3 regions of the Streptomyces sp. NPDC096105 genome follow, and region 3 is predicted to be linked to each of the others. Evidence: riboswitches for the same ligand, from Rfam matches in the RefSeq annotation. Region 3 holds a riboswitch; each other region holds the start of a gene.
What was found. A riboswitch is a leader RNA that binds a small molecule or an ion and turns the genes downstream of it on or off. The one in region 3 is predicted to bind cobalamin.

Region 1 (4,204 bases), on a different contig from region 3:
GGTTGTTCGCCACGATCGAGTCGCCGGTCGCGAAGAACGCCACGAGCCGGCCGATCAGGTGCTGCTCCTCCGGTGTCAGCTTCGCCAGGTCGGCGACGTCCGAGTGCAGGTCCACCTCCTCGACGTGCCAGGTGTTCTTGATCGCGTCCCGGTAGCGCTCGTAGAAGTCGGGGTAGCGCATGGGGCGCAGGGTCAGCTCGAAGCCGGGGTCGAGCAGGTTCTTGGTCGCGCTGGTGGTCACTGGCAGGCCTCGCAGGATTCGGGGTTCTCGAGGGAGCAGGCGACGGCCTCGGGGCCGGCCGGCTGCTGGACGGGGACGGCGGCGCGGGCCGCGCGGGCGATCCGGGTCGCCGGGCGGGAGCGCAGGTAGTAGGTGGTCTTCAGCCCCTGCTTCCAGGCGTAGGCGTACATCGAGGAGAGCTTCCCGATGGTCGGCGTCTCCAGGAACAGGTTGAGCGACTGCGCCTGGTCGAGGAACGGGGTGCGGGCGGCGGCCATGTCGATCAGGCCGCGCTGCGGGATCTCCCACGCCGTGCGGTACAGCCGCCGCACGTCCTCGGGGATCCACCCGAAGTCCTGCACCGAGCCGTTCGCCTCGCGCAGCGCCTCCCGGGTGCGCGCGTCCCACACGCCGAGCCGCTTGAGGTCCTCCACCAGGTACGAGTTGACCTGGAGGAACTCCCCGGACAGCGTCTCGCGCTTGAACAGGTTGGACACCTGCGGCTCGATGCACTCGTACACGCCGGCGATGGACGCGATGGTCGCGGTGGGCGCGATCGCCAGCAGCAGCGCGTTGCGCATGCCCGTCGTGGCGATCCGGCTCCGCAGCGCCTCCCAGCGCTCCGGCCAGGCCAGGGCGACGTCGTAGTGGTCGGGGTGCAGCACGCCCCGGGCGGTACGGGTCTTCTCCCAGGCGGGCAGCGGGCCGTGCCGCTCGGCCAGCTCGGCGGACGTCTCGTACGCGGCGAGCATGATCCGCTCGGCGATCCTCGTGGAGAGCGCCTTCGCCTCGGGGGAGTCGAAGGGCATCCGCAGCCGGAAGAACACGTCCTGCAGCCCCATCACGCCCAGACCCACCGGGCGCCAGCGGCTGTTGGACCGGGACGCCTGCTCGGTCGGGTAGAAGTTGATGTCGACCACCCGGTCCAGGAACGTCACGGCGGTGCGGACCGCGGCGTCCAGGCGCTCCCAGTCCATGCCGTCCCCGTCGGCGAAGGCCGCGAGGTTGACCGAGCCCAGGTTGCAGACCGCCGTCTCCCCGTCGTCGGTGACCTCCAGGATCTCCGTGCACAGATTCGAGGAGTGGACGACGTGGCCCGGCTCGGCGGTCTGGTTGGCGGTGCGGTTGGCGGTGTCCTTGAAGGTCATCCAGCCGTTGCCGGTCTGCGCGAGGGTGCGCATCATCCGGCCGTACAGCTCGCGGGCCGGGAGCGTCCTGCGGGCCAGGCCCTCGGCCTCGGCGGCGCGGTAGGCCGTGTCGAACTCCTCGCCCCACAGGTCGGCCAGCTCGGGCACGTCGGCCGGGGAGAACAGCGACCACGCCGCGTCGTCGGCGACCCGGCGCATGAACTCGTCCGGCACCCAGTGCGCCAGGTTCAGGTTGTGCGTACGGCGGGCGTCCTCACCGGTGTTGTCGCGCAGCTCCAGGAACTCCTCGATGTCCGCGTGCCAGGTCTCCAGGTAGACCGCGGCGGCGCCCTTGCGCCGGCCGCCCTGGTTCACGGCGGCGACGGAGGCGTCCAGCGTCTTCAGGAACGGCACGATGCCGTTGGAGTGCCCGTTGGTGCCGCGGATCAGCGAACCCCGGGCGCGGACGCGGGAGAAGGACAGGCCGATGCCGCCGGCGTGCTTCGAGAGGCGGGCGACCTGGTGGTAGCGCTCGTAGAGGGAGTCCAGCTCGTCCTTGGGGGAGTCGAGGAGGTAGCAGGACGACATCTGCGGGTGGCGGGTGCCGGAGTTGAACAGCGTGGGGGAGGAGGGCAGGTAGTCCAGCCGGCTCATCAGCCCGTACAGCGCGGCGACCTCCTCCAGCGCCCGCACGCCGTCGTCCTCGGCGAGACCGCAGGCGACCCGCAGCAGGAAGTGCTGGGGCGTCTCGACGACCTTGCGGGTGACCGGGTGGCGCAGCAGGTAGCGGCTGTGCAGGGTGCGCAGCCCGAAGTAGCCGAAGCGGTCGTCGGCGCCGGCGTCGATCAGCGCGTCCAGACGGGCCGCGTGCAGCCGGACGAAGGCGGCGGTCCGGTCGCTGATCAGGCCCTCCCGGTGCCCGGCGGCCACCGACCCGGTGAACGAGGTGACGCCCTGCGAGGCGGCCTCGGCGCGGATGCCGAGGGTCAGCAGCCGGGCGGCGAGCCGGGAGTAGGCGGGGTCCTCGGAGATCAGTCCGGCCGCCGCCTCGGTGGCCAGGTCCCGCAGCTCCGTCTCGTCGGCGGCGGCGGACCGGCCGCGCAGCGCGGCGGCGGCCACCCGGCCGGGGTCGGCGTCGGGCAGGTCGGCGGTCAGCTCCGTCAGGGTCCGCAGCAGCGCGGCCCCGGGGCCGTCGCTCTTCTCGGTCACGCCGGTCGCTGAAGCCGGATCGGCTGGCGCGATGGTCACGTGGGGCTCTCCCTCGCTCGGCACGGGGCCTCGAAAGGAGCAGGGGGCAGCACACGAGCGCACGCGGCGTCGCGTCCACCGGCCCATTCCACGAGGCCCGGACGTCAGGGCACCCGGACCGGAAGGGCCGGGCGCACTGTCGGCAGGTCCTCGGACTTGACTCCCGTGCGCGCCCGTGGGCAGGCATGGGTACACCGTTGCGGGACAGTTCCGGATTCGCACCGGATTCCCCTGCGGCGACAGCGAGCATGAGCATACATCTTGTGCCGGGCGTCGCCGGCGGACCCATATGTTGTGTCGCGCAGGGGTTATGGTGGTGCCGGGCGGAAGGGCCGGGCGGAGCCGTCAGAGCGTCAGCTCGTGGACGAGCAGCATGATGTCGTCCAGCTCCGGCAGCGGGTTCCAGTCCCGCCGGGGGGCGCGCGTGAAGCCCAGCCGTTCGTACACCCGGTGCGCGGCGTGCATGGTGTGCTGGGTGGACAGCACCATCCGCGCGCACCCGAGCGCCCGCGCCCGGTCGACGCAGGCCCGCACCAGGGCCTCGCCGGCGCCCCGGCCGCGGTGGGCGCGGGACACCGCCAGCATCCGTATCTCCGCCTCGCCGGGCTCCGCGGTGTCGGCCATCGGTCCGGGGCCCGGCACGAAGGTCACCCCGCCCAGCAGCGTGCCGTGCTCCACGGCGACCAGCACCTCGGCGGCCGCCGCGCGCTTCGCCACGTCCCGCAGCTCGCCGAGGTAGGCGTCGCTCTCCCCGAAGTCCAGCAGGCCGTCGCCGAGATGGGCCTGCGCGGTGATCTCACCGAGTTCCGCGTGCTCGCCGGGCGCCACCGGCCGGGTGACGATGTCCATGCGGGGGAGTCTGCCGCACGGGGACGACAGCGGGCCGCCGGTTCTCCACCGGCGGCCCGCTGCCCTCTGCCCTGCCGCGTCAGTGCGCGCTGCCCGCCGTGGCCGGCGGGAGCTCCACCTTCACGCCCGGGTCGCCGGCGTCCGCCGTGTAGTCCTGCGGCTGGGTCTCGTCGACGCCCTCGGGCGCCTTGACCGCCCGCATGACGAAGGTCAGGACGACCGTGACCAGCACGTTGATCACGAAGGCGGTGAGACCGATGTAGCCGATCTCCCCGATGCCCGGGATCTCCTTGGCGGAGCCGCCGAAGTGCTTCTGCGTCGGCGACGCCACCCCGTACGCGGCGACCGTGCCGTAGATCATGCCGACCGCCCAGCCGCCGATCAGCGCCCAGCGGTGGAACCACCGGGTGAACAGGCCGCCCACCAGCGCCGGGAAGGTCTGCAGGATCCAGATCCCGCCCAGCAGCTGGAAGTTGATGGCGACCGTCTTGTCCATGGTCAGCACGAAGGCCAGCGCGCCCACCTTCACCAGCAGCGACACGACCTTGGAGACGGCGGTCTCCTGCCTGGGCGTCGCGTCCGGCTTGATGAAGTCCTTGTAGATGTTGCGGGTGAACAGGTTCGCCGCCGCGATCGACATGATCGCCGCCGGCACCAGCGCGCCGATGCCGATCGCCGCGAAGGCCACACCGGCGAACCAGTCCGGGAACATGGTCTCGAACAGCTGCGGGATGGCCAGCTGGCCGTTCTGCACCTTCAC
Region 2 (4,204 bases), on a different contig from region 3:
GCTGTTCGACTCGGCGCAGGAACTCGACTTCACCGGCCCGTGGGAGGTGTTCACCACCTCCTCCGGACTGCGGGACGGCGCGGACGACGTCCTGCTCGTCGCCGAGCGTTCCGCGCCCGTCCGGTGCTCCCAGGGCATGCGGGTGCTGCCGGACCACGGACTCGATGACCACCCGCCGCTGGACGTCGTCCTCGTACCGGGCGGTCACGGCGCCCGGGAGGCCGAGACCCGCAACGAGCGGATCACCGGCTGGCTCACCGACACCGCCGCGCGCGCCGCCTGGGTGCTCGGCGTCTGCACCGGGACCTTCCTGCTGCACGCCGCCGGCCCGGCCCGGTCCCGCCGGGTCGCCACCCACTGGCAGTACGAGGACGCGCTCGAGGAGCGCGGTGACGTCACCGTCGTACGCGACGCCCGCTATGTCGTCGACGGCAATCTCCTCACCAGCCAGGGCGTCTCCGCCGGCATCGACAGCACCCTGTGGCTCGTCGGCCACCTGCACGGACGCGAGCACGCCCGCGCCGTGCGCCGTGCCCTCCAGTACGACTCGGCTCCTCCCTGCCTGGCGGACGAACCCGTCCCCCTGTCCCCGGCCGACCGAGAAACGGAGTACCGACCGACATGAACCGCCGGACCCTCCTGCACGCCACCACCGCTCTCGGGACCGCGACACTGATGGCCGGGGGCGCCGTGCCCCGGGCCGACGCCGCCGAGTCCGAGGCCCCCGGACGTGACCGGCCCCTGCGCGTCCACGTGGTCATGTTCGACGGCGTGGAGGAACTCGACTTCTCCGCCCCGTACGAGGTGTTCTCCGCCTCCGGCTACTTCACCGACCGGGAAGTGGAGACCCGCTACGTGACGCTCGACGGTCCGCGTACCGTCAAGGCGTCCTACGGCACCCGACTACGTGTCGACCACGGGTGGGCCCCTGAGCAGGCGGACGTCCTGGTGGTTCCCGGCGGCGGCTACGCACGCCGCGAGGATCCCGGCGTGTGGGCCGAGATCCGGCGAGGCTCACTGCCACGGGCCCTGGCCGCCGCGACCCGCCCGGGCCTGACCGTCAGCGCGCTGTGCACCGGCGTGATGCTGCTCGCCGCCGCCGGGCTGACCGCGGGGCGCCCGTGCACCACGCATCACCGGGCGCGGGCCGACCTGGAGCGGCAGGGCGGCGTGCTGAAGAACGCCCGCGTGGTCGACGACGGCGACCTGGTCACCGCCGGCGGGGTCACCTCCGGGCTGGACCTCGCCCTGTGGCTGGTGCGCCGGGAACTCGGCGCGGACGCCGCGGTCGGTCTGGAGGAGATGCTCGAGTACGAGGCACGCGGCACGGTGTGGACGGAGCGGAGCCGACGGTGAGGGGGTTTCGGCGGCACCGTTCCGGCCTGTCCGTCACCCTGGGCGACGTCCGCTGCCGGTGGCGGCCGGGGTCACCGGAAGCTCTCGGGGCGCAGCCCGCGGGCCAGGTCCTCGACCGCGCAGGCCGAGCGGATGCCGACCAGGGCGGCGGTCAGGGGGAGGACGACGAACCGCTTGTTCCTGATGGCGGGTACGTCGGCGAGCGCGGGCTGGGGGAGCAGGAACTTCTTCTTCTGCTCGACGCTGCCGGCGCCGGCGTAGTCGTAGACGGCGATGACCTCCGGCTTGCGCTCGACGACCTGCTCCCAGGAGACGTCGCCGAAGACGTCGTCGAGGTCGGCGAAGACGTTCTCGCCGCCGGCCAGCCGGATCAGTTCGGTGCCCAGGCTCTTGCCGCCCGCGGTGAAGGCGCTCTTGTCGCCGCTGTCGTAGACGAAGACGGGCACCTCGGGCGCGCCCTCGGCCCTGCCGGTGGCCTTGCCGACGCGGCCTTCGAGGTCCGCGACCAGCTGGTCGGCTTGACGCCGCAGTTGTCGATGATGACCGGGAAGCCCGTGGGCACGGCCGCGGTGGCCTTCGCGTCCCCGCCGCCCTCGTCGGACGAACCGCAGCCGACGGCCGGCAACATGGACGAAAGGGCCGTGGCAGCGGCCGTGGCACGAAGGAACCCGCGCGTGCGGGCAGGGGTGAACAAAGGGGACACGTGAAGCCTCCTGGAGTCCGCGCTCCTCGGATCGGGCCCGCGACGGACCAGTGTCCTGACTCCCGGACCGACGTTCCCTCCGCCTTCCCGCGCGGTGCGCAGGGGCATGCCGGAGGGGCGCTCCCCGGTCACAGTGGCGGGACCGTGCCGGATTCGCACCGGCTTCCTGTCTCCCGTCGCGGCGATGACCAGGTGATCCCACACCCCCGGGCCGACGGCAGAAGAGCGTGCGGACCCGGCCGCACGCCCCGCCTTCCTCACGCTTCGCGGACCGCCCGGAGGACGAGCCGCTCGGCACTCTCGTCGTAGGGGCGCCCGTCGAACCCGCCGAAGACCTCCACGCGGCCGAACCCCGCCTCCTCGGCCATCCGCCGCAACTCCACCGCGCTGTACACGAACCACGTCAAGGTGGCCCGTGTCACCCGCTCACCCCGGACCAGCACCCACTCGCTGCGCAGTCGCGCCCACTCGTCCAGCACGGTGTCGGTCTGCACCATCACGTCGTCGCCCCGTCGCACCACCTTGGGCGGGGTGACCCTGCGGGCCAGCAGCTCCTTCCCGGCGAGGTCCAGGACGAGCGTGCCGCCGGGAGCCAGGCAGGTGTACATGGTGCGCAGCACGCGTGCGTTGTCCGCGGGATCCTCGAAGTACCCGAAGGAGGTGAACATGTTGAGGACGACGTCGAAGCCGCCCGGTGCCTCGTACTCGCGGGCGTCGGCCCGCACGTACGTCACCTCGGCACTGGCGTCGGCCGACCGCTTGCGTGCCCGGTCCAGCATGGCCGGGCTCAGGTCCACTCCGGTCACACGGTGACCGCGGCGGGCGAGCGGCACGGTGAACACCCCCGGCCCGCAGCACAGGTCCAGCACACGCGACCCCTGCGGAAAGGCCAGCAGAGGGGAGGTGCCGAGCAGTTCCTCGGCCTGCTCGTAGCGCTGCTCGGGGAAGAGGAAGTCATGGAACTCGGTCCAGAAGTCATCGTCCTGGAATCCGCCCGTCCGTGTCATCGCGCGTCAGTGCTCCTTCATGGTCGCTGTCGGGGACAGGGCGCCGCGCCGTGCGACGACGCAGCGTGAGCAGAAGAAGGGGAAGCAGCAGACACTGGGCGGCTGCCAGCAGCCAGAACCAGCCGGTGTTTCCGGCCCGTTCGCCGAGGCCGTACAACTGCCCGCCCAGCACGCCGCTCGCGCAGGCGCCCAGGCCCGCGGCCAGCCGCTGCTGGCCGAAGACCACGGCGTCGGAGCGAGGACTGCGGCGCAGTGCCTCCAGGTCGTTCTTGAGGAACAGCACGATGTCGCCCAGGGTGATCAGCGCCCCGCCCGCCAGCAGTGCCGTCCGGGTACCGGCCGCCAGCACGGCCAGGCCCGCCGCCAGGCCCGTGAAGCCGACCGCGAGGGCGAGGGCGTACGGCATGCGCCTGATCAGGCCGGAGGCGAGTGGCTGTACGACGATGACCAGCGTGAAGCAGAGCAGCAGCACCACGCTGTAGAACGCGCTGGAGGCGCGCTCGACGGCGTACACCGCCAGGAAGTGCTGGAAGTGGAAGTAGAGGTAGAAGGCGAGCGCGTTGGCGGCGAAGGGCAGGAGTGCCACGCCGGCCAGGAGACCTGGGCGGGCCGTGTCCTCCGATTCGAGGGGGTGCGAGCCGTCGGTCCCGGGCAGCCGCGCGTGTCCCGCCGTGACCGCGAGGAACAGCGCCGTGACGGCCGCGAACAGCCAGCCGGGCGAGGACAGGACGAACGGCCCGGCAATCAACGGGCCTACGGCCATGCCCGCGTTGAGTGCCGCGTTGCCCGCCGACAGGAACGCCGGGCGGCGCTCGTCGTCGACGCCGTGCACCAGGTACGCCTTGTTCGCGGGCAGGTAGAGCGCGGCACCGCAGCACGTCAGGACCAGCGCCCAGATCGCGAGGGGTGGCCAGCGCAGGGTCAGCAGGAGCCCGGCGAAACCGGCGGTGCGTACGACGAGTGCCCACAGCATCGTGCGGCGCAGCCCGATCCGGTCCGCGAGGGCCCCGCCGACGATGCCGCCGGAGAACTGCACGAGCGACGCCACGGCCAGGACGACACCGACCGTGCCGAGCCCCATCCCGAGCCGTTCGTGCAGGAACACCGACATGAACGGCAGGACCATGAAGCTGCCGAG
Region 3 (4,204 bases):
GGAGGTGGACCTCGCCGCGCTCTTCAAGGACGTCGCGTCCGACTTCTGCGAGACGGCGACGGTCCCCGAGCAGCTGCCGAACCTGATCGACCGCGCCTTCCGCACCGCGTACGCCCGGCGCACGGTCACCGCGGTCATCCTGCCGGGCGACGTGCAGGAGATGGACTACAGCCCGCCCACGCACGCCTTCAAGATGGTGCCCTCCAGCCTCGGCCTGGGCCGGTACGCGCCGGTCCCCGCCGACGAGGACCTCCAGCGGGCCGCCGACGTGCTGAACGCGGGCGAGAAGGTCGCCGTGCTGATCGGGCAGGGCGCGCGCGGCGCCCGCGAGGAGGTCGAGCGGCTCGCGGACGTGCTGGGCGCCGGGGTGGCGAAGGCGCTGCTCGGCAAGGACGCCCTGCCCGACGACCTGCCGTACGTCACCGGCTCCATCGGGCTGCTGGGCACCCGCCCCTCGTACGAGCTGATGCGGGACTGCGACACGCTGCTGATGATCGGGTCCAGCTTCCCGTACACGCAGTTCCTGCCGGAGCTGGACCAGGCGCGGGCCGTGCAGATCGACATCGACCCGCACATGATCGGCCTGCGCTACCCGAACGAGGTGAACCTGGTCGGCGACGCCCGCGAGACCCTGCGGCGGCTGCTGCCGCGCCTGCACCGCAAGGAGGACCGGACCTGGCGGGAGCAGGTCGAGAAGAACGTCACCCGTTGGTGGGAGGTGATGCAGCGGCGCGCCGCCGTGAGCGCGGACCCGGTGAACCCGGAGTACGTGGTGCACGCCCTGGACGGCAGGCTGCCCGACGACGTGGTCCTCGCCGCCGACTCCGGCTCGGCCGCCAACTGGTACGCCCGGCACCTGCGGCTGCGCGGCCGGATGCGCGGCTCACTGTCCGGGACGCTGGCGACGATGGGCCCCGGTGTGCCGTACTGCATCGGCGCGAAGTTCGCCCACCCCGACCGGCCGGCCATCGCCCTGGTCGGGGACGGGGCCATGCAGATGAACGGCATGATGGAGATGGTCACGGCGGCGAAGTACTACCGCGAGTGGTCCGACCCCCGGCTGATCGTCGCCGTGCTGAACAACGGCGACCTCAACCAGGTCACCTGGGAGATGCGGGCCATGTCCGGCGCGCCGCAGTTCGAGGAGTCGCAAGCCATCCCGGACCTGCCGTACGCGGACATCGCCCGGCGCATGGGCCTGGACGGGGTCCGGGTGGAGAAGCCGAAGCAGGTCGAGGCCGCGTGGGACCGGGCGCTCGCCGCGGACCGGCCGTTCGTCATCGACTTCCGCACCGACCCGGCGGTGCCGCCGATCCCGCCGCACGCGTCCCTGGACCAAATCGAGGCGGCGGCCGCCGCGATCCTCAAGGGCGACAGCGACCGCGGCTCGATGGTGCGGCAGGGCCTGAAGGCGAAGGTCCAGGAGATGCTCCCCGGCACCCGGCACCGCGCCGGCCGGCCGGGCGCGGGCCCGGACGACAGCGCCTGAGCCCGGTACCGTGCCTCCCGGGACCGCGCGCCCTCCACCTCTTCCGTCCGGCGTCCCCGGGAGCGCTCCGCGCCCGGCCGGGCGCGGGTCGCCGGCGGGCGGTGCGAGGCGCCGCCGCTCCGGGGCGGGTGCGGACACCCGCCCCGCCCTTTCGCCCCGCGGGGGCCGACTCGTAGGATCGACGGGTCATCAACACCGCGACGGGAGACAGGAAGCCGGTGCGAGTCCGGCACGGTCCCGCCACTGTGACCGGGAAGTGCACCCCCTTCCACGTGCCACTGCGCGCCGCGCGGGAAGGCCAGGGGGAAGCGTCGATCCGGGAGTCAGGACACTGGCCTGTCGCGGGCCCGTTCCGAGGAGCGCGGACTCCCCAGGAGGCTTCACGTGTACGACGGCACGTCCCGTCCCGCCCTGTCCACCCCTGCCCGCGGGCGGCTCGCCGTGCGGGCGGCCGCCGCCGCCCTCGCCCTCGCGGCCGCCCTGCTGACCGCCGGCTGCGGATCGTCGCGGGACACCGCCCAGGACGCGAAGGCGCCGGCCGCACCGGCCGCAGGCTTCCCCGTCACCGTCGACAACTGCGGCGTGCGGACCACGTACGAGAAGCCGCCCGCGCGCGTCGTCACCATCCACCAGCACCCGGCGGAACTGATGCTCGCCCTCGGTCTGAAGGACCACATGGTCGGCACCGCCTTCCCCGACTCCCCGGTCCTGCCCGAGCTGAGGAAGGACTACGCGTCGATCCCCGAACTGGCCAGGAAGGAACCGTCGTTCGAGACGGTCCTGGAGGCCGACCCGGACCTCGTCTACGGCGGTTACGGCAGCGCCTTCGCCGAGAACGAGGGCCGTTCCCGCACGGCGTTCGCCGACGCCGGCATCGACACCCACCTCAACCGCGAGTACTGCGGCAGGAAACGGGTCACGATGCGGGACACCTACGACGAGATCCGCACCGTCGGCCGGATCTTCGGCGTCCCGGAGCGGGCCGACACGCTGGTCGCCGGCCTCGCGGACCGTGTCGAGAAGGCCGCCGGCAAGGTCGCGGACGCGCCGAAGGTGCCCGTCTTCGTCTACGACAGCGGCGACCGGACCGCCTTCACCGCGGGCGGCAAGAGCCTGGGCACCGAACTGATCCGGCTGGCCGGCGGCGAGAACGTCTTCGCCGACCTCGACGACGTCTTCGGCGACGTCTCCTGGGAACAGGTCGTCGACCGCAGGCCCGAGGTCATCGCGATCTACGACTACGCCGGCGCCGGCAGCGTGGGACGGAAGAAGAAGTTCCTGCTCTCCCAGCCCGCTCTCGAGGACGTGCCCGCCATCAGGAACAAGCGGTTCGTCGTCCTGCCGCTGACCGCCACCCTGGTGGGCGTCCGCTCCGCCTACGCGGTGGAGGACCTGGCCCGCGGCCTCCACCCCGAGAGCTTCGCGTGACGGCCCCGGCCGTGGGGACCGGCACCGAGCGGGCCGCACGGCGACGGCACGAGGACGACGGGCGGGCCGGCCTGGCCGGTCTCACCGTCACCCTCGTCGTCCTGGCCGTCACCCTGGCGGTCTCCGCCACCGCCGGTCTGGCCATCGGGTCGGTGCGGGTGCCGCCCGGCCAGGTGTGGGGCATCGTGACGCACGCGCTGGGCGCCGGCTGGACGGAACCGGACTGGTCGCGGGCGCGGGAGACCATCGTGCTGGACGTGCGCGCGCCGCGCGTGCTCCTCGGGGCCGTGGCCGGGGCGGGCCTCGCGGTTGTGGGCACCGCCCTGCAGGCCCTGATCCGCAACCCGCTCGCCGAGCCCTACCTGCTCGGCGTCTCCTCGGGGGCGTCCCTGGGCGCCGTGTCGGTGATCGTGTTCGGGGTGACCCTGTTCGGGCCGGCGTCGCTGTCGGTCGCCGCGTTCGCGGGCGCGCTGGGCGCCCTGGTGCTCGTCTACGCCACCGCCCGCACCGGCGGCCGCATCACGTCGGCACGGCTGGTGCTGTCCGGTGTGGCCGTCGCCGCGATGCTCACCGCCGTGCTGGACCTGCTGCTGCTCGCCACCGACCGGGGCAACGAGGCCCGCGCGGTCCTCGCCTGGACCCTGGGCGGCCTCGGCGGGGTCACCTGGGACACGGTCCGGCTGCCCGGCGCGGCCCTGCTCCTGGGGGTCGCCGTCCTCATGGTGCAGGCCCGCAACCTCAACCTCCTGCTCGCCGGTGAGGAGGCCGCGACCACGATGGGCCTGGACGTGGCCCGCTTCCGCGCCCGCATGTTCGTCGTGCTCTCCCTCGTCACCGGCATCCTGGTGGCGGCGTGCGGCCCGATCGGATTCGTCGGCCTGATGGTGCCGCACATCGTCCGCATCGCCGTCGGCGGCGACCACCGGCGCGTCCTGCCGACGGCGGCCCTCGGCGGCGCGGTCTTCCTCGTCTGGGCGGACATCGCCGCCCGCGTCGTCGTGGCGCCCATGGAGATCCCCGTCGGCGTGCTGACCGCCCTGTGCGGCGGCCCCTTCTTCCTGTGGCTGATGCGCCGCACTGCCCGCCGGAGCACCGACCGGGGAGCGGTATGACCGGCACCGAACTCGTCATCGACACGGTCACCCTCACCGCCGGCGCGCACCGGCTGGTCGAGGAGGTCTCCCTGACGGCCCGCCCCGGCGAGGTCATCGGCCTGGTCGGTCCGAACGGCAGCGGGAAGTCCAGCCTGCTGCGCGCCGTCTACCGCGTCCTGCGCCCCGCGGCCGG

Region 1: another riboswitch for cobalamin. It lies ahead of ACIQ8B_RS06295 (ribonucleoside-diphosphate reductase subunit alpha); the one in region 3 lies ahead of ACIQ8B_RS26785 (ABC transporter substrate-binding protein).
Region 2: another riboswitch for cobalamin. It lies ahead of ACIQ8B_RS18915 (ABC transporter substrate-binding protein); the one in region 3 lies ahead of ACIQ8B_RS26785 (ABC transporter substrate-binding protein).

Annotation. Positions count from the first base shown of each region.
Region 1 covers NZ_JBIWGC010000003.1:170,840-175,043, reverse strand. The annotation lists gene ACIQ8B_RS06300 (ribonucleotide-diphosphate reductase subunit beta) at 1-181, opposite strand, end outside; gene ACIQ8B_RS06295 (ribonucleoside-diphosphate reductase subunit alpha) at 238-2,595, opposite strand; cobalamin riboswitch at 2,719-2,858, opposite strand; gene ACIQ8B_RS06290 (GNAT family N-acetyltransferase) at 2,941-3,444, opposite strand; gene mctP (monocarboxylate uptake permease MctP) at 3,524-4,204, opposite strand, start outside.
Region 2 covers NZ_JBIWGC010000011.1:6,511-10,714, forward strand. The annotation lists gene ACIQ8B_RS18905 (DJ-1/PfpI family protein) at 1-625, shown strand, start outside; gene ACIQ8B_RS18910 (DJ-1/PfpI family protein) at 622-1,356, shown strand; partial or broken gene ACIQ8B_RS18915 (ABC transporter substrate-binding protein) at 1,428-1,877, opposite strand; cobalamin riboswitch at 2,108-2,229, opposite strand; gene ACIQ8B_RS18920 (class I SAM-dependent methyltransferase) at 2,317-3,066, opposite strand; gene ACIQ8B_RS18925 (MFS transporter) at 3,035-4,204, opposite strand, start outside.
Region 3 covers NZ_JBIWGC010000021.1:80,470-84,673, reverse strand. The annotation lists gene ACIQ8B_RS26790 (thiamine pyrophosphate-requiring protein) at 1-1,489, shown strand, start outside; cobalamin riboswitch at 1,656-1,844, shown strand; gene ACIQ8B_RS26785 (ABC transporter substrate-binding protein) at 1,874-2,917, shown strand; gene ACIQ8B_RS26780 (FecCD family ABC transporter permease) at 2,914-4,029, shown strand; gene ACIQ8B_RS26775 (ABC transporter ATP-binding protein) at 4,026-4,204, shown strand, end outside.